3 regions of the Ruegeria sp. R8_1 genome follow, and region 1 is predicted to be linked to each of the others. Evidence: riboswitches for the same ligand, from Rfam matches in the RefSeq annotation. Region 1 holds a riboswitch; each other region holds the start of a gene.
What was found. Region 1 has a riboswitch for cobalamin ahead of J7380_RS15995 (hypothetical protein). Riboswitches for the same ligand answer to the same signal wherever they lie in the genome.
Positions count from the first base shown of each region.

Region 2: linked by a shared signal. The riboswitch ahead of J7380_RS13405 (DUF1636 domain-containing protein) and the one ahead of J7380_RS15995 (hypothetical protein) in region 1 are both predicted to bind cobalamin.
Region 3: linked by a shared signal. The riboswitch ahead of J7380_RS01750 (DUF1636 domain-containing protein) and the one ahead of J7380_RS15995 (hypothetical protein) in region 1 are both predicted to bind cobalamin.

Region 1 is NZ_JAGHRL010000007.1:49,429-57,122, forward strand. Features, by position in the region: gene J7380_RS15980 (bifunctional 2',3'-cyclic-nucleotide 2'-phosphodiesterase/3'-nucleotidase) at 1-76, shown strand, start outside; RNA gene ffs (signal recognition particle sRNA small type) at 116-214, shown strand; gene J7380_RS15990 (alpha/beta fold hydrolase) at 254-1,111, opposite strand; cobalamin riboswitch at 1,248-1,467, shown strand; gene J7380_RS15995 (hypothetical protein) at 1,549-1,956, shown strand; gene J7380_RS16000 (dual specificity protein phosphatase family protein) at 1,958-2,446, opposite strand; gene J7380_RS16005 (DNA polymerase III subunit gamma/tau) at 2,520-4,331, shown strand; gene J7380_RS16010 (YbaB/EbfC family nucleoid-associated protein) at 4,717-5,061, shown strand; gene recR (recombination mediator RecR) at 5,125-5,718, shown strand; gene J7380_RS16020 (FkbM family methyltransferase) at 5,754-6,599, opposite strand; gene J7380_RS16025 (hypothetical protein) at 6,812-7,300, shown strand; gene J7380_RS16030 (ribonuclease T2) at 7,297-7,694, opposite strand, start outside.
Region 2 is NZ_JAGHRL010000005.1:260,038-267,731, reverse strand. Features, by position in the region: gene napA (nitrate reductase catalytic subunit NapA) at 1-744, opposite strand, end outside; gene J7380_RS13430 (chaperone NapD) at 741-1,034, opposite strand; gene napF (ferredoxin-type protein NapF) at 1,031-1,546, opposite strand; gene J7380_RS13420 (iron ABC transporter permease) at 1,740-2,753, opposite strand; gene J7380_RS13415 (ABC transporter substrate-binding protein) at 2,755-3,702, opposite strand; gene J7380_RS13410 (ABC transporter ATP-binding protein) at 3,699-4,502, opposite strand; gene J7380_RS13405 (DUF1636 domain-containing protein) at 4,502-4,858, opposite strand; cobalamin riboswitch at 4,960-5,164, opposite strand; gene J7380_RS13400 (XRE family transcriptional regulator) at 5,291-5,938, shown strand; gene J7380_RS13395 (glutamine amidotransferase family protein) at 6,119-7,012, shown strand; gene J7380_RS13390 (GXGXG domain-containing protein) at 7,014-7,694, shown strand, end outside.
Region 3 is NZ_JAGHRL010000001.1:348,808-356,501, reverse strand. Features, by position in the region: gene J7380_RS01770 (hypothetical protein) at 1-823, shown strand, start outside; gene J7380_RS20320 (helix-turn-helix domain-containing protein) at 1,059-1,286, opposite strand; gene J7380_RS01760 (class I SAM-dependent methyltransferase) at 1,624-2,421, shown strand; gene J7380_RS01755 (NAD(P)-dependent oxidoreductase) at 2,637-3,629, opposite strand; cobalamin riboswitch at 3,741-3,950, shown strand; gene J7380_RS01750 (DUF1636 domain-containing protein) at 4,026-4,409, shown strand; gene cobW (cobalamin biosynthesis protein CobW) at 4,411-5,466, shown strand; gene cobN (cobaltochelatase subunit CobN) at 5,469-7,694, shown strand, end outside.

The sequences.
Region 1 (7,694 bases):
AGAACTGGTACACTATCGCGCCAAAGTCATCGGTCCGGATGCGAAAGGTTTCCTGAATATTCAGCTCTCCCTCTGACGGGTTGCCAAGCACGAACCAAATGCCTATATCCACCGTTGAGAGGTTGGCGCGGGCGAGCGCCTCGCCAACCTGGTCAGGTCCGGAAGGAAGCAGCCACAACGAGCCCCGCTTGGGTCGATGTCCAACCTCTCACTTCATCCCCCGACAGTTTTGACCGGTTTAGACGCGCAGCACTTATGCGATCAAGCGCGGCCATAGGGACGCGTTGCGACGCGCGAACGCGCCGATATGGCCAATGTCCTTCAGTCCGAATTCCTGCGGTGACAGTACATGACGCCGAGCGCTGGAGCCGTACAGATCTGCCAACCGCCAAACGGCTTCGGGCGGAACCATCTGGTCGTCCTCGAAAGTGAACAGATCGACCGGTTTGCCTTTCTCTGCCCAGGTTGCGGCTGGTAGCGTTTTTCCGATTTCAGGCAGATAGTTTTGGGGCGCCGTGCACCACTTACGCCACTGCCAGTAAACCGATGCAGGCAGGTCGGCCCCAAATCCCACTGCCTTTCCTGGCAGGTATCCAACGGTTTTTACCGCCAGCGGAACATGTCCATACCAGAACAAGGACGCCAGCGCGCGATAAGGCCAAGGGTGATCACTGATTGTCACCAGCCCCGAACACACACAGATCATGCGATCTATATGGTCGATATCAGGTTGTATTGGCCCCAACATCCCTCCGACCGAGTGTCCTATGCTCCAGTGTTCTGCGTGTGGGTAACGTTGGCGCATTTCCGCTCTGGCGGCAGGCATGTCGGTCAGCGCCCAATCCGCCATCTTCACCCGCGATTCCTGCAGTGGTCCGGTTAGTGAGTGGCCAAAGTCGCGATAGTCGTAGGTCAGGCAGGCGATCCCCTGATCCGCTGCCAGCCAATGCGCGAAATGCTGATAATAATCCCTCGGGACACCGGTCGCACCATGTACAACCACAGCGACTTTGGGATCGGTCACGGGCCGGTACAGGCGCGCCGACAGCATTGCCGAACCGGCAGAAAACCGAAAATCCTCGGTCAGGACGGGGGGTGTATCATCCAGCATAGCATTGCTCACCTGATCTGAACTGTTCGGTTTACCCCTTATCCCCACTTCTTTGGCCAGGCTGAGTCAAGGGCGCATCAAGATGACCAAACGTCCACTTTGCACCTACTGCCGCTTGACTCAAAGCCCGCTCAACCGCTAGCGATGGCGTGATGGTTCTTGTCCCGTGTCGGGACAGGATGAAAAGGGAACACGGTGCGATTCTGCCCGGTCATGCCGGAACGAACCAAGGCCGCGACTGCCCCCGCAACTGTAAGCGGTAAGCAATGCCGAAATACCACTGGCCAAACGGCTGGGAAGGTCGGCAACGCGATGACCCGCAAGTCAGGAGACCTGCCATCAAAGCAAAACTGTAACTCGGGCGGGGTGTCCGGGCGGGATTGTCAGCGCGCTGTCACACCTGATCCATGCCCCGTTCCCCGCGCGGAGGGCGCATTATGATCTGGAAGACAAAAACGCACCAATTCAGTGCAACCCTATGTCAGAAAACCGGCAAGACCTGCCCGGCTCTGGCGCAGATGGCACGGGCTGTTGTGCAAGCGATGGAATCCGCAGTGCCCGCCACTTCGGATGACTTCGCCTTGGACGGCAGCGGAGAGCTGGGCCATTGCCCACAGGGCTGCATCGCTCGATTCCGCGCCCGGAAAGATCAAATTCGCATCTTCTGCGGCACCAGCACGGACGCCTCGCTCGACGCATTGGATGGTTATGCGGATATGCTGTTCGGCCCCGATGCGGCGGCCCGTCCGGCCAGCCTGTTGCCAGCGCCGCCCTGCGCCATGCTTGAAGTGTCAGAGCTGGCCCCGGCGCAATCAGCACAGCCCCAGCAGCATCTGGCGCTGTAACTCAGTCCGGCGCGCAGGTTGCCCAGCGCATTTGCCCATCGGTTTCAACCGCACAGGGCCGCACGGCGCGCAAGCGACGCAACGCCGCGTCAGGTGCTATGCCCTGTTCGACCATCAGCCGCAGGGCGATCATCCCCGACCGCCCGCACCCGCCCCGGCAATGCACCAGCACCCGCCCTCCACGCGCCAGAATATGCGCGGCGGACTGGCTGATCTGCGGCCATGCGGCCTCGGTGTCTGGTGACGGCGCGCCAAAATCCACAATCGGCAGGTGCGTCCAGCTTATGCCCTCGGCGCGCAGGTCATCCCCCAGTGTTCCCGCCCCGGCCTGCGCCATCTCGGGGCTTGTGGTCATCGAGATCACAAGACCGGGCCGCCAGCGGCGGATAACATCCAAATCCCGCGCATATTCCTCCGTGCGCCCCGGCAGCGGTGACAGCGCGACATGGCCAGCCCCGACCGCGACCGCGTGAATTGCAAATGGCTCCATCCCCGCCCTCCTTTTCACATCGCTTCTATGCCGTGCAAACTGACCTGCAAACCGAATTTCCCCGTTGGCGGCGGTGGACGCGGGCGGCGGGGGTCTCTACGCTGCGTCGGAACCCGAATCCGACAGAGCAGATATGACCGACACGCCCAGCCCCGCCTATCAGGTTCTTGCCCGCAAATACCGCCCCGAAACCTTTGCCGATCTGGTCGGGCAGGAGGCCATGGTACGCACATTGAAAAACGCGTTCGAGGCGGATCGGATCGCGCAGGCCTTTATCATGACCGGCATTCGCGGCACCGGCAAAACCACCACGGCCCGGATCATTGCCAAGGGCATGAACTGCATCGGCCCCGATGGTGAGGGCAAACCCACGACCGAACCCTGCGGCCAGTGCGAACATTGCACCGCCATCATGGAAGGCCGCCATGTCGACGTGATGGAGATGGACGCCGCCAGCCGCACCGGTGTCAATGATATCCGCGAGATCATCGACAGCGTCCGCTATCGCGCGGCCTCGGCCCGCTACAAGATCTACATCATCGACGAAGTTCACATGCTGTCGACCAACGCCTTCAACGCGCTGCTCAAGACGCTTGAGGAACCGCCCGAGCATGTGAAGTTCATCTTTGCCACCACCGAGATTCGCAAGGTTCCGGTGACGGTCCTGTCCCGCTGCCAGCGCTTTGACCTGCGGCGGATCGAGCCCGAGGACATGATCGGCCTGCTGCGCAAGATCGCCGATGCCGAAGGCGCACAGATCGCCGAAGACGCGATGGCGTTGATCACCCGCGCCGCCGAGGGTTCGGCGAGGGACGCGACCTCGCTGCTGGATCAGGCGATTTCACACGGGGCTGGTGAAACCAGCGCCGATCAGGTGCGTGCGATGCTGGGTCTGGCCGACCGGGGCCGGGTGCTGGACCTGATGGACATGATCCTGCGCGGCGACGCCGCCGGGGCGCTGACCGAACTTGGCGCGCAATATGCCGAAGGGGCCGACCCGCTGGCCGTGCTGCGCGATCTGGCCGAGATCACTCATTGGGTGTCGGTGGTGAAAATCACGCCGGATGCCGCCGAAGACCCGACCGTTTCCCCCGATGAGCGCGCGCGGGGTCAACAAATGGCCGAGGCCCTGCCGATGCGCGTTCTGACACGCATGTGGCAAATGCTGTTGAAAGCACTCGAGGAGGTCTCGGCCGCGCCCAATGCCATGATGGCCGCCGAGATGGCCGTGATCCGCCTGACCCATGTGTCCGATCTGCCCAGCCCCGAAGAGCTGATCAAACGGCTGCAGGACGCGCCTCCCCCAACGCCCAACGGTGGTCCGGGCGGTGGAATACCCGCGCCAACTCATGCCGCGCAGGCCCCGGTGGCGTCCACCTATGCGCCGCCCGTTCGCGGCGGGGCCGGAGCGCCCACGGCCGCACTGGCGCAGGATGTGCAGACGGCTCTGGCACGATATCCGAGTTTCGAACATGTGGTTGAGTTGATCCGCACCAACCGGGACGTGAAGCTGCTGGTCGAGGTCGAAAACGGCGTCCGGCTGGTGTCCTACCAACCCGGACGGATCGAGTTCACCCCGACGGACGCGGCCCCAACCGATCTGGCCGCGCGCATGGGCACCGCACTACAACGCTGGACCGGCAATCGTTGGGCGGTGACGATCGCGCCCAACGGTGAGGCCGCGACCATCGCCGAACTACGCGATGCTGCCGATCTGGCCCTAAAGGCCGAGGCCGAACAGCACCCGCTGGTGCAGGCCGTTCTGGCGCAGTTCCCCAAAGCGAAGATCAAGCGCATCGAAACCCCCGAAGAGCGCGCCGCCAAGGTCGAAACCGAAGCCCTGCCTGAGGTCGAAGACGAATGGGACCCGTTCGAGGAGGACTGATCCTCTCGCTCTTGGCTTCAAGCACGATGGCAGAAGTCTGCGACAAGGAGCGCCCGCGTTGGGACCCGGCTTCTGGCCCAGCATCTATGTTGGACGAGTTCTTCGCACTGATTTTGAACCCTTTCGTGCTTGGAATGCTCTGTCTGACTGCAGTTGCAATTCTGTCAAAGTGGCGCATTCCAAAGTGGATCCTCGCGGTTGTCTGGCTATCGCTATCCATCTTGATCGGTATCGATCACTACGGCCCTGTTCTGAACGATGTTCGCTGGTTCGCAATGCAAGAAGGCTGTATTGGCTCTCCCCTCTTGTTCATTGCGCTCGCAATTGCGATATGTGCCAAACTCATTCACGGCGCTCTGCGCCCCCGCTTACAGGAGAAAACGTAATGCTTAAAGGACTCGGCGGTCTGGGCGATATGGCCAAGATGATGAAATCCGCGCAGGATCTGCAGACCAAGATGACCGACATGCAGGAAGAACTGAACAATCTGATGGTTGTCGGCGAATCCGGTGCTGGTCTGGTCAAAGCCACCGCCACCGCCAAGGGCGAACTCAAAGGTCTGGACATCGACCCCTCGATCTTCAACGGCGACGACAAAGAGGTCGTCGAAGACCTGATCCTCGCCGCGATCAAAGACGCGCAGACCAAAGCCGCCGAACGCGCGCAGGCCGAGATGGCCAAGCTGACCGAAAGCATGGGTTTGCCCGCAGACATCAAGCTGCCGTTCTGATAGACACGCCTGACGGTCCAAAGGCCGGGCACCCTGCCCGGTCCCTGTGCAGGGGTACACGCGTTGAGTTCGAACAGCGACATCGACAATCTGATCGACCTGATGGCCAAACTGCCGGGGCTTGGGCCCCGCTCGGCCCGTCGCGCGGTGCTGCACCTGATCCGCAAACGTGCGCTGCTGCTGACGCCCCTGTCGGACGCCATGCAGCAGGTCGCCATCACCGCCCGCGAATGCCTGAACTGCGGCAACGTGGGCACCACGGACATCTGTGACATCTGCGACGCCGAGGCCCGCGCCACCGGAGAGCTCTGCGTGGTCGAAGACGTGGCCGACCTCTGGGCGATGGAGCGCGCAGGCGTGTTCAAAGGCCGCTATCACGTGCTGGGCGGGACACTCTCGGCACTGGACGGCGTCGGACCGGACGAACTGCGCATCCCGCGCCTCAAAGATCGAGTCACTGCAGAAGGGATCACCGAAGTCATCCTCGCCCTGAACGCCACCGTCGATGGCCAGACCACAGCCCATTACATCGCCGACCAGCTAGAGGGTCAGGTGCGCCTGACCTCGCTCGCTCAGGGTGTGCCGATTGGTGGCGAATTGGATTATCTGGATGACGGAACGATCACGGCAGCGCTGCGGGCGCGCAAGGAGATCTAGCGACCCATACCAGACCTAAATAGCAGGTTAAGCGCTCAGGACAGCTCGCGCCTCGACAGGAAAACATCGGCCCATCTGCGGTCTGTACCGGATAGATAATGCATGCATTGTTCCGCGTCTGTCCGCTGCAGTCTTTTGTTCCTGCTACCCATGATATAAACAAAGTCAAACGCCTTCAGGACCGCGGCAAAGGCCTGGGCGTCGAATTCAGGTTTTGGTATCCGCCACCCTTCGAACACCGCCAAATCTACGCGCTGCCAGAATCCAAGTGGAAGTTCGCTCATCAGCACCTCATCCAAACCTTGGGTATCCGATTTCCAAATCAACCGTCGCTTTCGGGCCTCATCCCCCATGCAATCGTCAAGCAGCTGCTCCGATATCTTGCGGATCGGGGCTTTGATCACGTGATGGTTTCTGCCCGCTACTGCATTCTCATTGAACGAAAAATTCCCTCCGTTCACATCGTCAGTAAAAAAGGTCAACTCACCATCTGTCGTTCCCAGACCGAAGTTATGGACCGTCGCAGTTGGCATCCCGCCGATATTTCGCTCAAGATGCTCGACATTGTCCGGGCTGGGTTCAAAACAGGAAGCGGAATGCACGTTCTGGTAATTGAGCAGCACCTGCCGCGTATAGAGCCCGACATTCGCCCCTACATCAATAAGATGGTAAGAGGCTGCATCGCAAACCTGACCAATAAAGCGTGTTTCGTTGAAATTCCACTCGTGCTGCTGCGCGACATGAGGAAAGATCGAGCCATCGGTTAGAAGCGAGATCTCGTCCCCCCGCTCAAACGTTCCACGAAGGGGGCTTTCCTCGGACAGCCGCATTTGCACCGAGGTGCAGGTACGTCGAAGAAAACGTATCTGTTGACGGTTCATCATGTGATCCTGAATAGTGAAAACATCTAATCTCGAACAACGGCCACCACCGGCATTACCCGATCGCGCACAAAATGGAACAATTGCGCCTGCTTCTCAAGATTTGATATAAACGTTCGGCACATTTGGCGCTTTAGATGCACCGGACTTTGGTATCAACTCGATTCCGAATGCGTGCGACCGTTATTCTACATATTTCAGGAGCTTAACCAATGCCTCGTCTTCTTGCTCTTTTGTTAACGGCAGTCACAACAACAACAGCGTTTGCACAAGACCTCATCGACAAGGGTTTCGTCGAGGGTTGGAACATCATGATGGACCCTGCGCTTGGGAACGGGTGCCTGATCCAGACGATTTATCAGGATCTCTCGGTCGTGCGTATCGGATATGACGCGTTGGACAAACGCGGTTATTTCGCCGTCTACAACAAGGCCTGGGGCGAGATCGAACAGGGCGAGAGCTATCCGATCCGCTTTGAACTGGACGGCAAGAGCTATGATGGCACTGCAATTGGATTCAACGAACGCGATGTCCCCGGTGCAACGGTGTTTTTCACTGACCCCAAATTCGTTGATGCGATTGCACAGAACAAAACCTTGACCATCTACAACCCGCAAGGTGAAACCGTGATGGCCATTGATCTGAAAGGAACCGCCAAGGCGCTGGGCTATGCGCGGGAGTGCCAGAACCGCGAGCTTTAACGAATCGGATCGAACAGAGCGTCCTTGGCCGTGCAGTCGCGGATCACATCTCGGCCGCATGGCACAGGTTTCAGGTCGCGCGACAGGCAAAGGCGGACCTCTTCGATATAGCCCTGTTTGCAGGTGACGGTGATCATGTCGCGCTCGAGCGCGGGGTTGGCCTTCAGAAACGCCTCTTCGACCACCGAGGCGGGCAGTTTGACCGCCCCGTCCAGCTTGCGGAACACAGGCGGGCGGGTGACACTCTCATAGGCCGCGCGCGACAAAGCGTAGTAGTCCGCTGCAGACAGGCCCGAACAGGTTCCGTGCTTCTTCCACTGGTGCCACGCCAGCCCCGAGGTGCCTTGAATATCCGCCATCTCGCGCGTCATCGCGCGCGACGGCGGCGCCTTGA
Region 2 (7,694 bases), on a different contig from region 1:
CTCGTAAGTCGACAGTACATGCACTTCGGACCCTGGTTTGGTCAGGCGCGTATCGGTCAGGCGCGACCACAGGATCGGGTGCATTTCGGCCATGTTCGAGCCCCACAGAACGAACGTGTCTGCGTGTTCGAAATCGTCATAGCAGCCCATCGGCTCATCAATACCGAAGGTGCGGATAAAGCCCACCACAGCGGATGCCATGCAGTGCCGCGCGTTGGGGTCGATATTGTTCGACCGGAAACCCGCCTTCATCATCTTGGCAGCGGCATAGCCTTCCCAGACCGTCCACTGACCCGAGCCGAACATGCCCACGCTGGTCGGACCTTTCTTGGCCAGTGCCTCTTTCCATTTGGCGGCCATGACATCAAAGGCTTCGTCCCAGCTGACTGGTTCGAACTCGCCATTCTTGTCGTATTCGCCATTGGTCTTGCGCAGCAGCGGAGTGGTCAGGCGGTCTTTGCCATACATGATCTTGGACAGGAAATAGCCCTTGATACAATTCAGGCCGCGGTTCACCGGCGCGTCCGGGTCGCCCTGAGTGGCCACAACGCGGCCTTCCTTGGTGCCGACCAGAACGGAACAGCCCGTTCCGCAGAACCGGCACGCGGCCTTGTCCCAGCGGATATCCGGCGTCGCCGCCTGAGCGTCGGCCGCGCCTGTGGCCAGCGGAATACCGGCGGCCGAGGCCGTGGCTGTGGCCGCAGTGGCCTTGAGGAATGTCCGGCGTGATTCAGAATGTGTCATAGCGTGAGCCTCCGGCTGGTGGTTTGGCTTGGGGCATCGGGACGCGGGCGGGTCTCTGCGAGGTCCTCGAAATGGTGATAGGTCAACGTCAGAGACACGACCCCCGGGATCTGGTGCAGATCCATGATGGTCTCGGACGCAAGGCGTTCAGGGGTATCTTCGACAACGACGACGAAACGGCCGTCTTCGGTCTGGGCGTGGAGTTCGACGCCCGGAGTTGCGGCCATGGATTGCGCCGCATTGGCGGCATAGTCCGGCGCGACATGGGCAAGGCAACCGCAGATGTTCATTGTATCGCTTCCATTTGAGGTTGAGGGTTGTGCTTCAGTGTAAGTGCGTCAGCAGGACAAAGCGCCTCGCACAATCCGCATCCATTGCACGCGTCAACATTCAAAGCGGGTTCCGCGCGCCCTTGGGTTTGGAGCGAAAATCGGATTGCATTCTGCTCGCAATTATCCTGACAGATGCGACAGCTGACGCCGTTCATGGATAGGCATGCTTGCTTTTCAAGCGACGCGCGCCATGGCCACAGGGCCAATCGGCCGATATCAAGCGCCGGTGTTGGGCAGGCTTCAGCGCACGCGCCGCAAAACGTGCAGGGATTTTCGGTTGGAGTGAACGCGGGAAATCCATCTGCCGCGATTGAAAGAACGCCTTCGGGGCAAGCCTCGACGCAGTCTTGGCATTTTGTGCAATCATCATAAAAGACACGGCCGTCCGATCCCGGAGGCCGGGCTGTTTTGCCGTCCTCTTCGTGAAATCGGGCGCGCAGGAACGCGCGACGGGTCGTCACTGGGTCCATTTTTGACCTGGCTCTCGTCGTTTCTTTTGTTTACTAATTTCCGATTAGCTTTTTTGAAACGAGCCGGTTTTGATTTAGATCATTTTTTGGGCACTATTAAGGTTGATCTAGGATATATTTTTAAATGAATGTCGGAATTTGATTGGTGATCACAGTTTTCAGCCCAAGAATGCGTAAACAGGTTCCGTGTAATCTACCGCTTCGCGTTTGCAGTTCTCAGCAACAAAATGAACACGAAAACGGACCCTAACGAGGTGGTCACTATGCCGACCGGCAGTTCTTGCGGGGCCAGCAGCAGCCTGCTGAGGATATCGGACCCGGTCAGCAAAACAGCGCCGACCACTGCGGCCGCAGGGATTAAGTGGGTGTGCAGTGGTCCGGCAATTCCGCGCGCGATATGCGGAACCATCAGCCCGACGAACCCGATCACCCCGGCGACTGAGACAAATACAGCCGTAGCCAAAGCGGCAACGAAGAACATTTTGAAACGCAGCGACTGAACCGGGACACCCAGTGTTGACGCCGTCATGTCACCGGTCAACAAGGCGTCCAGCCAACGGCTGCGATATAGTGAATAGGCCAGAATCAGGACCAAACCGGCGCAGACGAGCGGAAAGGTTTCCCAGCGCGCCAGACCCAATCCGCCCAGCATCCAGAAGATGACAGAATGCGCAGCACGGTTGTCACCTGCGAAAATCAGGTAATTAGTCAACGCCGAGAACAGAAACGACACGGCAAGCCCAGCCAGGATGAGCTTTTCCGGTGCACTGGTTCGCAGCCCGTGGACCAGAGCCAGCACAATGCCCGAGGCCACGAGACCCCCACAAAATGCTGCTATCGGCAAAGTCCAGAACCCCAGTATGTCACCAGTCACCGTAATGACGAACACTGCCCCCGCCGCCGCACCGGAGGACAGGCCGAACAGGAACGGGTCGGCCAGATCGTTTCGGGTAGTCGTTTGCAGCACAACTCCAACAATTCCAAGGCCAGCGCCGATCACGGCGGCAAAAAGCGCGCGGGGCAGGCGCAGGTCGAAGACGATACGGTGAAGGGGTGACATGTCTCCCTCGATCACACCAGCGCCGAGCAGAATAGCTGAGACCGTATCGGACAGAGGAATGGATGTGGTTCCGTAGATTGTCGAAACCAGAAGAAGGGCGGCCAGAATGGCCACCCCCATCAAAAGTGTCAGCCCCAGACGGCCCAAATCAGTTCAGGCCCGTGCGCATGGCCGCTGCCAATTTTGCGATGGCCTGAATGTTTGCCGGCCCAGGTGTCAATTCTTCGTACCGCAAACCGATCCAGCGCTCGTTTTTGACCGCGTCGGTTTGTGACATCACAGGATGTTCTTGCAGAAACTTGAACGTATCCGCTGCTCCGTTTCCGGTTTGATAATCCAACAGCACTAGAAATTCAGGGTTCGCGGCTGCCACGGTTTCCCACGACGTGCGACCCCAGCTTGTGTCCATATCACGGGTAACGTTGAGACCACCCGCCGCTGCTATCATTGCGTTGGGGATTGCGTATTTCCCGGCAGTGAACGGAGCGTCCGCCGGGCCATCCAACAGAAACACTCGAGGTTTCGGTAAGTCTGCGGTTTGTGCCTCGATTGCGGTCAGTTCATCCTTCCAACCAGATACAAGCGCTTCGGCCTTGTCTTCGACATGCATGACTTTGCCCAGTCGCAGAATGTCGTCAAACAAAAGGTCCATGCTGGCCTCGGGGCGGTCTTTATGCAGATGAACGCAGCTTTCAGTCAGGATCATGGTTTTGATCCCGAACGGGGCAAGTGTTTCTGGCGTTACATCTCCACCGGGACGCATTCCATAGTACCATCCAGCGAAAAACAGATCGGGTTCTACCGCTACAATGTTTTCCACCGAGGGATATTTCGGGGCCAGTTCGGGGATATCTCCACGTAGCGTGTCGAATTCAGGACTGGTTTTGTACCAGCCGGTGATGCCCGTGAGACCGACGATTTTGTCTTGCAGACCCAGCGCAAAGGCCATGTCTGTCATGTTCATGTCATGTACGACCAACCGTTCGGGCTGGGTTTCAAACACCAGCGGTTCACCACAATTGTCTACGGTCACTTCATGCGCGGCAACACCGCTCGCCATGGCTATAACCAGAGCCACGGACAAGATATGTTTCATTTTGGAAATCTCCTGGAGGGTTGGGAAACAGTGGTTTTTCGTATGTCCAGCGCGGGGATCATCCGACCGTCGTGCTGAAAGAATAAGTAGTCGACGCCGAACGTGTCGCGCACATGTTGAGTCGTCAGGACCTCGGAAACAGGGCCAAACCCGGTCAGCCGGGTAGATTTCATCAACGCGACATGGGTGGCGAATTCGGGGATCATGACAATGTCATGGACAATCATTATGACGGTTATCCCCAGTCCAGCGACCAGCGATAACATCCGCCCTTTGGCGTCGGGATCCAAATGGTTCGTCGGTTCGTCCAAAAACAGAAGAGTAGGGTTCTGCGCCAGCGCACGCGCGATATGGGCGCGCTGACGTTCGCCACCCGACAACACTGCCATGCGCTTGTCGGCAAGCTCCAAAAGGCCGGTCAGGTCCAGAATTCGCGTCAAGTCGTTTGCGTGATCTTCAGAGGAGCGGTCCGAGCGAATTGGAATTTGCCCAAGTGCCACATAGTCACGCAGATGCAACCGCCCATCGGGATATTCTTGCTGACTGACGACGGCAATTTTTCGGGCGCGCTCCGTCGCTGACAATGTCTTCAAGCTCTGCTCTTGCACCAGAACGTCGCCTTCGGACAGAGCTTCAGCGCCACATAGTAAGTTCAGCAGAGTGGTTTTGCCAGCGCCATTCGGACCGGCAATGGCCAGAACCGACCCCTCTTCCAGATCGAACGAGATGTCCTGCAACAGAACTTCACCGTGAAAAGAATAGTAGGCTACACCACGCGCCTGCAGGAAGGGTCTGGTCATCATCGAGCTCCTCCAACAGCCAACGCCGGCATGCGCGCCAATGTCTTGGTTATCAGAGGTGCAGGCCTGTCTGTGGCCTTTGTCCAACCAGTCGCGCTGCCCAGGTATTGCGCGGCGAATTGGGCAAGAGCATTCAGCTCCTGCTCGGTGCCGATATCACCAAACAGGTATTGGGCTTTTCCCGGGGCCTGAAATCCGACGGTGACCGGGTGATCGCATCCAGCCATACAATCTACTGTACGCACTGCGAAACCCGCAGGCAATTCAGGGCACAAGGCATCCGCAATGTGCTGCGCTGCCTCCAGACCCTGACAGGTCGCGCAGATCAGAACAAAATGATCAGTGGGCCCGGTCATCAAGCGCCTGTTGCACGGCCGCTGAGGCCGTACTGAAACGCGGTCGCGCATAAAGGCGTACGAGGTACCATCAAGCCTCCTTCCAGGACGCCCCGCCCCGGGTTGGTTTCGGTTGCGATGGCAGGTCTCCTGACTTGCGGGTCGAGGCTTGGCCACCCTTCCCGACATTATTCATGTCAGTGGGATATTGGCTTCGCTCACCGCCTACAGTTGCGGGGGCAGTTACGGACTTGGCACTTAAACCTCACCGTATTCCCTTTTCACCGCTGGAGCATGCCCCAGGGAACCATCAAATGCGTCACTGCCCGAGATCAGATCGCCGGTCAACACAAATCACCGGAGGTTGCGCAGGAATATAGTTTTGAAAATATGTTTCCCTTCAGGAAAATTGCAGGCGATAACGGCGAAGCGAAAGGCGTTAAGGATAGGTTGGTGAAAGCATCAAACGATAGGTCCAAACTTCAGTTTTCTCAGGATCCCCACAAGGTCAGGGACCCCGGTGAAAAGAACCTCGAAACGGCGATCGGTCGGGAAATCCGCGCGTTGAGGTTACAGCAGGGCGTAACAATTGCGGAATTGTCGGGGCTGACCGGATTGTCCATCAGTATGCTGTCAAAAATCGAAAACGGATACACATCGCCTTCATTGACGACGCTGCAATCTCTGGCCAATGCCCTAAGCACACCGATCACTGCCTTTTTCCGCAGATATGAAGAAACCCGAAACGCAACCCACACCAAAGCGGGAAAGGGCGTTGAAACAGAAAGAGCCGGGACACGCGCAGGCCATCAATACAGCCTTTTGGGTCATATGGGGTCTAATGCCAGCGGTGTTGTGGTCGAACCCTATCTGATCACGCTGACGGAAGAGTCCGACACTTTCCCCACGTTCCAGCATGACGGGATTGAAATGCTCTACATGCTTGAAGGCGAAGTCGACTACAGACACGGCGATCAAATTTATCTGCTCGAGCCGGGGGATACGTTGTTCTTTGATGCGGACGCACCGCACGGACCCGAAGTGCTGCGCAAACTGCCAGCTCGCTACCTGTCGATCATCTCATATCCACAAAAACGTTAGTCACGATTCGGCGATTGATAAACCGCTGCTGAGGTTTTGCGGGGTGCCCTCTGTGATTTTTGAATGCGGGGGAAATAGATAGCCCAAAATATTCCTGATATGAATATTAATTTCCCATTGTTGATAACCTGAAGTTCGGGTGTTAGCGTCTGCCCAACTCAACACAGGAGAAGCTGACACATGTGTGGAATTGTCGGCCTTTTTTTGAAGGACAAAACGCTCGAGCCTCAATTGGGCGCGATGCTGACAGAAATGCTGATCACAATGACGGATCGCGGCCCGGACAGCGCCGGGATCGCGATTTATGGACCTGTCGGAGATCAGGCAAAGCTCACCGTGCAATCCGACAATCCGGACGCGGATTTTCTGACTCTGGCCGAAGATTTGGCCGACGTCTTGACCAGCCCCGTCAGCTTGGGTCGCAATGACACTCATGCGGTTCTGAGCATGGCCAACGACAAAGTCAGCGCTGCGCGGCAGGCGCTGAGGGAATTGCGCCCTGGCCTGCGGATCATGTCCGACGGCGATGCGATCGAAATTTACAAAGAAGTTGGATTGCCTCGGGAGGTGGCGGAGCGGTTCCAATTGACCTCGATGTCCGGCAGCCACGGGATTGGCCATACACGCATGGCCACTGAATCCGCCGTCACCACAGAAGGGGCGCACCCGTTCAACACCGGCGCAGATCAATGTCTGGTGCATAACGGGTCGCTGTCCAACCACAATGCGCTACGCCGCAAACTGATGCGTGAAGGCGTGCGGATCGAATCCATGAACGATACCGAGGTCGGCGCGGCCTACCTGACATGGAAAATGCAAAACGGGGCCACTCTGGGTGAGGCGCTGGAAAGTAGCCTTGAGGATCTCGACGGGTTCTTTACCTTTGTGGTCGGCACCAAGGATGGGTTCGGCGTGGTTCGCGACCCCATCGCCTGCAAACCGGCGGTAATGGCCGAAACCGATCAATATGTGGCCTTTGGCAGCGAGTACCGCGCCTTGGTCAACCTGCCGGGAATCGAGGATGCCCGCGTCTGGGAACCCGAACCCGCAACCGTCTATTTCTGGAGCCACTAAAATGCAGAGCTATGATGTTGCCGAACAGGGCCTGCGCGGACTGAACGCCGCCCTTCAGGCCCAAAGCACCGAGACGAACCAGACCCAGTGGCAGGTTCAGAACCCCAAGGGCAGCCATGCCATCGCCGTCGGTCTGGATGCCCCGATTGAGGTCACGGTCAAAGGTTCGACCGGGTACTACTGTGCGGGGATGAACCAGCAGGCGACCGTTCGGGTCGAAGGCTCGGTCGGGCCGGGCGTGGCCGAGAACATGATGTCGGGCACAGTGATCGTCGAGGGTGACGCCAGTCAGTACGCCGGGGCCACGGGCCATGGCGGGTTGCTGGTGATCAAGGGCAATGCCAGCTCGCGCTGCGGGATTTCCATGAAGGGGATCGACATCGTGGTGCATGGAAATATCGGCCACATGTCCGCCTTCATGGCGCAAGCGGGGACGCTGGTGGTCTGCGGCGATGCGGGCGACGCGCTGGGGGATTCCTTGTACGAGGCTCGGCTATTCGTGCGCGGCTCGGTCAAAAGCCTGGGTGCGGATTGTATCGAGAAAGAGATGCGCCCCGAGCATCTGACCCTACTGGCGGACCTGCTGGATCGCGCAGGCGCGGATGCCAAGCCGGAAGAGTTCAAACGCTATGGCTCGGCCCGTCAGCTGTATAATTTCGATGTCGACAACGCGGCAGAATAC
Region 3 (7,694 bases), on a different contig from region 1:
AGCGCCACTTAAGGACAGCAAAAAAGCTCGTTTTCGCATTTCGAAGTTGGCTAGCACCTATTTCCCTGAGACAAAACTACAGGGTAACTACCGCACATTCGATCACGCAAAATACGCCCAGGAGTTTATCGAAAACGAATTGGGCGTGAGGTTCGCGACACAATCGACTACGGGCATGTTAGTCAAAAGTTGGGAGTGGTTCTTTAATCGAATAACCGTTCTGGAGTTACTGGATACAGTCACAATTCTGGTTATGTATCGTCGCAACCAAAGCATGGACGTAAGCAGTTTCGTCGATGGCGTACGAAGGGTCTTTAAAGACGAAAACCTTGCTTATGACGTCGATGAGGACGGGGGTGTTCACCCACTTGTCGACAGTGCGTTTAGCGCTTCAAGGCAATCGTCAATTGCTGCATTAAATGAAGAAAGGTACTCAGCCACGTCAAAATGCGTTGAAACAATCGACTTTCATCTAATGCAAGAACCAGTCGACTACATTGGAGCAATTCGATCCGCTTTCAGCGCAAACGAAAATCTCTTCAAACTAATGTACAAAGTCCCCCGGTTGGACGCGCGTTCTGCAGGCGAAAAACTAGGAAGGGAACTTCAAGCCCTTTATTCCGATCATCCAACTTTGCAAGCAGCTTCTGGGAAGTCATTGGAATCCTTCAAGGATTGGATCAATGCAGCTCACTTTTATCGGCATGAGCAAGGTATTGAGACCCCTAATCAGCCCACTGAGGAGGCGGCAATTCTACTTGTTTCACAAGGTCTTTCCTTTGTTAGGTGGCTCGCACAAATAGATCGGAACAAAGGATCGTAGTTGCGTCGGCATGGTCAAGTTGAACGCGCCATGCCGATCCCGCAACAAATCCCGCAACATTTTCGGGACCTAGGGAGAACAAAGCCAACCTAACCAATTGTTTTTATTTATTTTTAATTTTTCTTAGGTTCGATTTCAAAACAGGTACTCGCCTCCACTTATTTTCAAGCACTTAACGTAAAAGACCCACTACGCGAGCGGGCCATTTTACATTCCATTTTACAATCAGGGTTCCTCAACCGTTCTTTTTTGCTCCTTTCAGGATGTGCAGAACTTCGTCTGTTTCTTCGGGAGAGACCTTCGCATAGCGCTCGATCATCGCCGAAGCGGTGCGGAGCGACCACCCCATGCAGGCAGCGATTTGCCCCAACGACAGCCCCTCGCGAAGCAGGCGCGCTGCTGCGGTTCCACGACAGTCGTTCACACCTGGCACAAAAAGACGAACGCAAAAACCAGCCGTCACGAAATATTTCTTTGTTCAATCGCAGACGTGCGCTCGTTTAGAGATTTTTGGCTGTGATGTAGTTCTTGCTGGCGCGCGGGATGTCGAATCCAGCATAGGTGGCATCAATCGTCGTACCCAATTTCAGACGATTGGAACTACGGTGCTTGGCGGGAAGAATAGACTATATCCTCAACTTGAAAAAATCTGTGTGAGCTACCTTCCGGTCGACATGGTAGCGAGTTCGAATCCTCGGAGGTGTGCAATTTTTTTAACGTCGGCTTGGACCGCTTCGGCAGTTTTTGGCTTTTACGTCGGGCAATAGGAAGAGCGTCGAAATTACTTCTTGGCAACAGGGATGGCACCTCTTAAGCAAGATTGCGAAGACCCCAATTCAAGGATTATTATAGTGTTTTTTCGCCGCAAACGAGACAAGCAAAAGCAGAATGATCAAGCGCCTCAAGTACAAGAGGCAAACGAAGTACAAGAGGAAAACGAAGTCCACGAGGCACAGAAACAAGATCCGTTTCCGCATGTCGATGAGTTTCCCCATGAACAAATCGCGGAACAAAGGCATTGGATATTGCGGTACGCGAAAAAAGGCGGAGTTGGCGCCGAATTTGGCGTATTTCGCGGTCATTTCTCGACAGTTATCTGCCGTTATCTTCAACCCGAGAAACTGTATCTGGTCGATCCATGGGAGAAGCTCGGCGAGCGGTTTGACTGGGGCATTGGACCCTACACGAACGACAACAAACTGACAACTCAGCAGGCCAAGGAGGACATGCTGCGCCGGACCGAAGGTTATGATATGGTCGAGGTTGTCGAGGATTTTGAAGACAACTTCATCGCCGGGCTGACCGAAAAGCTTGACTTCGTTTATCTGGACAGTGGTCACCATTACGATGAAGTGATGACGACACTGCGGCTTATTGACTCGATTCTTGCTCCCGGCGGAGTGATCATCGGTGACGACTGGTATTCGAATCCCAAGCATTATTCGGGTGTGTGCCGTGCCGTCAACGAGTTCGCTAAAGAGGCTGACTACGAGATCATCGCCGCGGGATACGACGCACAGTTCTGTATCCGCCGGGTTCGGGATGTAGAGTACACCCACCAATTCGGCAGTGAAGCCCTAATCCATGAGAACTACTGAACACAGGCAGGCCAATGGCCCCGATGCACGTCATCGGGGTTTCTCCCGTTCTGAGGGGATCATGCAAAACTGAACCAAGACCGGGTATCAGCACACAAATTGACTCTTGCCCCGGTAGTTCGGGTAGTTCAGTGGCCTGAAAAAATGGCAGCGAGCCTAATCCTCGCCGCCACTTTTCCAAGTCGGTCAAAGCGTTTTCGCGCGGTGCAATTGCGTCATTCGGCCCGACGTCCCTGAGGAATAACCTCGTATCCGGACGCTTCCGGCTCGTAGTCTTCCATTTCGGACGGGAAGCCGGGGGCCGTGATATCCAGCCCGGTGGCCTCTTCCAACCGCTTGATAATATTAGGGGATAACTCTCGATCGCCATAACGGGCGATGCCGTCGTCAAAGATACGCATCATAACCGGGTTGATCTCGAGCGGCACCCCCGCCCGGTCCGCCACATCCTGAAACAGGCCAATGTCCTTTTTTACCAGATCCATCGTGAACGAAATGTCCCGCGAGCCGTTCAGAATGACTTGGCTTTCGGTTTCATGCACGAAGGATGTCCCGGATGAGATCTTGATTGCCTCGTATGTGGTGTTCAGATCCATCCCGGCGGCTTTCGCGGTCACAAGTGCTTCTGCGCAGGTGATCAGGTTGGCGGTGGCAAGGTAATTGGTCAGCACTTTCAATACCGAAGCAGTCCCGAGGTCACCGGTATGCAGAACCCGTCGGCCCATGGTGGTCAGAAAGGGCAGTATGCGCTCGAATGTGGCCCGGTCGCAGCCCGCGAAGATCGAGATATTGCCCGTCGCGGCGCGATGACAGCCACCCGATACAGGACAGTCGACGGCCGCCCCTCCGCGTTCGATGACCTGTGCACCTAACCGCTTGACCTCGGCCTCGTCGGTGGTGGACATCTCCATCCAGATTTTGCCGGGGCTGACCTCGGGCAGCATCTCCTGCATCACCGCGTCCGAAGCGGCAGGCGATGGCAGGCAGGTAATAACCGCGTCGCAATCGCGCATCAGCTGGGCCGGGCTTTCGGCGGCCTTGGCCCCCTGTGACACGAAGCCGTCGACGAGGTCAGAGTTCAAATCATGTACCGTCAGTTCGATCCCGTTGCGCAGCAAAGACCCTGACAGTTTGCCGCCCACATTGCCCAAGCCGATAAAGCCCACCTTCATGCGATACACCTCCTTTTTTGGCGCCGTTTTGTTCATGGCAGCATGCCGCCCCACCCAAAGTCATGCCGCCCAGCGACGCTGTCAGGTCGCTTTTAACCTGCGGTGCGAAAGATGTTTGCGACTCGCTTGACAAGGGCCTGCCCGGTGCCGCATGTCCGAGCCGTTGGTGTCCATCTGCAGATGGATGAAAAGGGAATGCGTCAGCGGGTCATCCGTCAAACGCAGCCGCCCCCGCGACCGTGACCGGAGAGGGTGCCCAAGCCACTGGCCAGCAAGGCCGGGAAGGCGGGTCATCCGACAGGGCAACCGCCCTGAAATCCGCAAGCCGGGAGACCTGCCAGCACCCGCGATTGAAACCGGACGGGGTGTTCCGGTGTCGGGTCACGCACGACCCGCATGAAACCCCGTCCCCCACGATGAGGATTTAGGGGGATGAGAGACGTGACCGAAACCGCTCCGGTCGAGCTGCTGGTTTGCACCACGTGCCGCAGGGGCCTGCCCGTCGAAGATGACGCCCAGCGCCCCGGCACGTTGCTGCACAAGGCGCTGGAGCAGGCCGATCTGCCCGAGGGCGTGGCGCTGAAGGCTGTTGAATGCCTGTCGAATTGCGATCAGGGATGCTCGATCGTGCTGCGCGGTGGCCCTGCGCGCTGGACCTTTGTTTATGAGAACCTGAACGAAGTCGACCATGTCGACGTGATCGTTGACGGCGCGACCAAATATCTGGCCACCGAGGACGGTCTGGTCAAATGGCGCGAGCGCCCCGAACATTTCCGCAAAAACTGCGCCTCGCGCATTCCCCCGATTGGAGCCTGACATGTCCACTTTGGAAAAACTTCCCGTTACTGTGATCACCGGCTTTCTGGGCTCGGGCAAAACCACGCTGGTGCGGCACCTGATGCAGAACCCGCAGGGCAAGCGTCTGGCCGTTGTGGTTAATGAATTCGGCGATGTCGGCGTGGACGGCGATATCCTGAAATCCTGCGCCATCCCCGATTGTCCGGCGGAAAACATCATGGAACTGGCCAATGGCTGCATCTGCTGCACCGTCGCCGATGATTTCATCCCCACGATCGAGGCGCTGATGGCGCTGGAGCCGCGCCCCGAGCATATACTGATCGAAACCTCGGGTCTGGCCCTGCCCAAACCGCTGCTCAAGGCGTTCGACTGGCCCGATATCCGTTCGAAAATCACCGTGGACGGCGTGATCGCGCTGGCCGATGCCGAGGCCGTTGCCGCTGGTCGCTTTGCCCCCAATGTCGAGGCGGTGGATGCCCAGCGCATGGCCGATGACTCCATCGACCACGAAACGCCTCTGTCCGAAGTGTTCGAGGATCAGATCTCCTGCGCCGATATCATCCTGCTGACCAAACCCGATCTGGCCGGCCCCGAGGGTGTCGCCAAAGCCAAAGAGATCATCGCCGCCGAGGCCCCGCGCCCCCTGCCCGTGGTCGAAGTGGCCGAAGGTGTGGTGGACGTGCGCGTCGTGCTGGGTCTTGAGGCAGCCGCCGAGGACGACATGGAGGCTCGCCCCAGCCATCATGACGGCCACCACGATCACGAGCATGACGATTTCGAAAGCATCATCGTCGAGCTGCCAGAACAGACCGACCCGGCCGATCTGGTCGCAAAAATCGAACGTCTGGCCAAGGAACTGAACATCCTGCGCGTCAAAGGCTATGCTGCTGTTCAGGGCAAGCCAATGCGGCTGCTGGTTCAGGCCGTCGGCGCGCGCGTGCGTCATCAATATGACCGCCCGTGGGAACTCGGCGAAGAGCGCCGCTCGCGTCTGGTGGTGATTGCCGAGCATGACGATATCAAAGAGGCTGAAATCCGCGACATCCTCGTGGGCGTCACCGAGGCTGCCGAGTAATCATGCACGTCGTCTTCCGCGAAAGCCACGGGCTCGAGGAAACCGAGACCCCGACCGATCTGGGCCAGAGCCCGGCGGATCTGGTGGTGCTGTCCTTTTCCGACAGCGACCTTGGCGCTTTCGCGGCGGGCTGGCATCGCGGCGGCGGTCCGGACGGTCGGATGCCGACCCTGCGGCTGGCCAATCTGACGGCGCTGAAACACCCTCTGTCGGTTGACACCTATGTGGAACAAACGTTGGAGGGTGCCAAAGGCATCCTGATCCGCCTAATCGGCGGGGTGCCTTATTGGGCTTACGGGCTGCAGCAGGTTCTGTCGCTTGCGCAGGCCAAGGGAATTGCTGTGGCCGTTCTGCCCGCCGACGGGCGCGAGGATACGCGGCTGGATGAGTACTCCACCCTGCCCGTCTCGACCCTGCGACGGTTGGCGCATCTGTGTGACACCGGTGGCGAAGTTGCAGCACAAGCCGCTTTGGCACAGATGGCGCTGGCAGCGGGGCTTTATGCGGGTCCGGTGATGGGGGCCAAAACGATCCCCGACTGCGGCGCATGGTGCCCGGATTGCGGTGTGATCCCGGTGGAACAGGCGTTCTCCGGCGATGCGAAACGCGTCGTGGTCAGTTTCTACCGTGCCTATCTGACTTCGGCTGACACGGCGCCCGTAGCCGCCCTGATCCGCAGCCTGCGCGCGCGTGGCTTTCAGGCCGTGGGCCTGTTCGCCCCCTCACTCAAAGCCCCCACCGCCGCCGACTGGCTGCGCGAAACTATCACCGCGCAGGCCCCATCCGCGATCATCAACGCCACCTCATTCTCGGGCAAGGGCGCGTCGGGCACCTCGCCTTTGGACGCCGGTAATGTGCCCGTGTTCCAAGTTGCGTTGGCGACCTCGCGCCGCAAAGCCTGGGCTGAGGCCGAACGTGGTCTCTCCCCCGCCGACCTCGCCATGCATGTGGTGCTGCCCGAGGTGGACGGGCGGATTTCCGCGGGCATCGCCTCGTTCAAGGAACCGGGCAAACGCGACCCGCATCTGGAATATTCCCGCTTTGCCCACCGGGCCGAAGAGGAACGGATCGAAGCTATCCTCGACCGCGTCACCGGTTGGCTGAACCTGCAGGACAAACCAAAGGCCGAGCAGGTGCCCGCGCTGGTGCTGTCCACTTATCCGGGCAAGGACTGGCAGATGGCCCATGCGGTGGGCCTCGACGCGCTGGCCTCGGCCGAGGCGATGCTGTCCGACCTGCAAGCCGAAGGCTATGACACCGCCCCCGCCGAGCCAATTTCCGACGCACTGTTGGACGCGCGGATTGCATGGCCCGTTGCCGACTATCAGGCCGCGCTGGCCGACCTGCCCGAACAGCTGCGCACCGACCTGCACAGGGTCTGGGGCGCACCCGAGGATGACCCCACCTACACCGACGGTGCTTTTCACTTCACCGCGCTGCGCCGGGGCAAGGCTCTGGTCGCGCTGCAGCCCGAACGCGGCACGCCTGAACTGCGAGATGACGACTATCACGACCTGTCGCGCACCCCGCGCCACAGCTATGTCGCCTTCTACCTGTGGCTGCGCAAAAGCCTGCACGCAGACGCGCTGATCCACATCGGTGCCCACGGCACGCTGGAATGGCTGCCGGGCAAATCCGTCGCTCTGTCCGACACCTGCTGGCCCGAGGCGCTGATCCGCGACCTGCCGGTGATCTATCCCTTCATCGTCAATGACCCCGGCGAGGCCGCGCAGGCCAAGCGCCGGATCGGAGCCGTCACACTGGGCCACATCCCGCCCGCGCTGAAGGAAAGCGGCACGCCGGATCGGATGGTGCGGCTGGAATCGCTGCTAGATGAGTTCTCGAACGCAGACGGGTTAGACCCCAAGCGCCGAGACCGCCTGCAAGAGGATATTCGCGACGAGGCACAGGCCATCGGGCTGGAAAACGACCTCGGGTTGGATCAGGCCACCTGTACCGCCGAAGCGATCACCCGCATCGACCGCTTTGTCTGTGACATCAAGGAAAGCCAGTTCGGCGATGGGCTGCACATCTTTGGCCGGGTGCCTGAGGTCATTGGCAATTTTGATCCCGCCCCCTCGGCCCACGCGGAACGCGATGCCCTGATCGATGCGCTGGCCGGAAAGCGGATCGAGGCCGGGCCGTCCGGCTCACCTTATCGTGGCCGCTCGGACGTGCTGCCGACGGGGCGGAACCTTTACACCACCGATCCGCGCTCGGTCCCGACC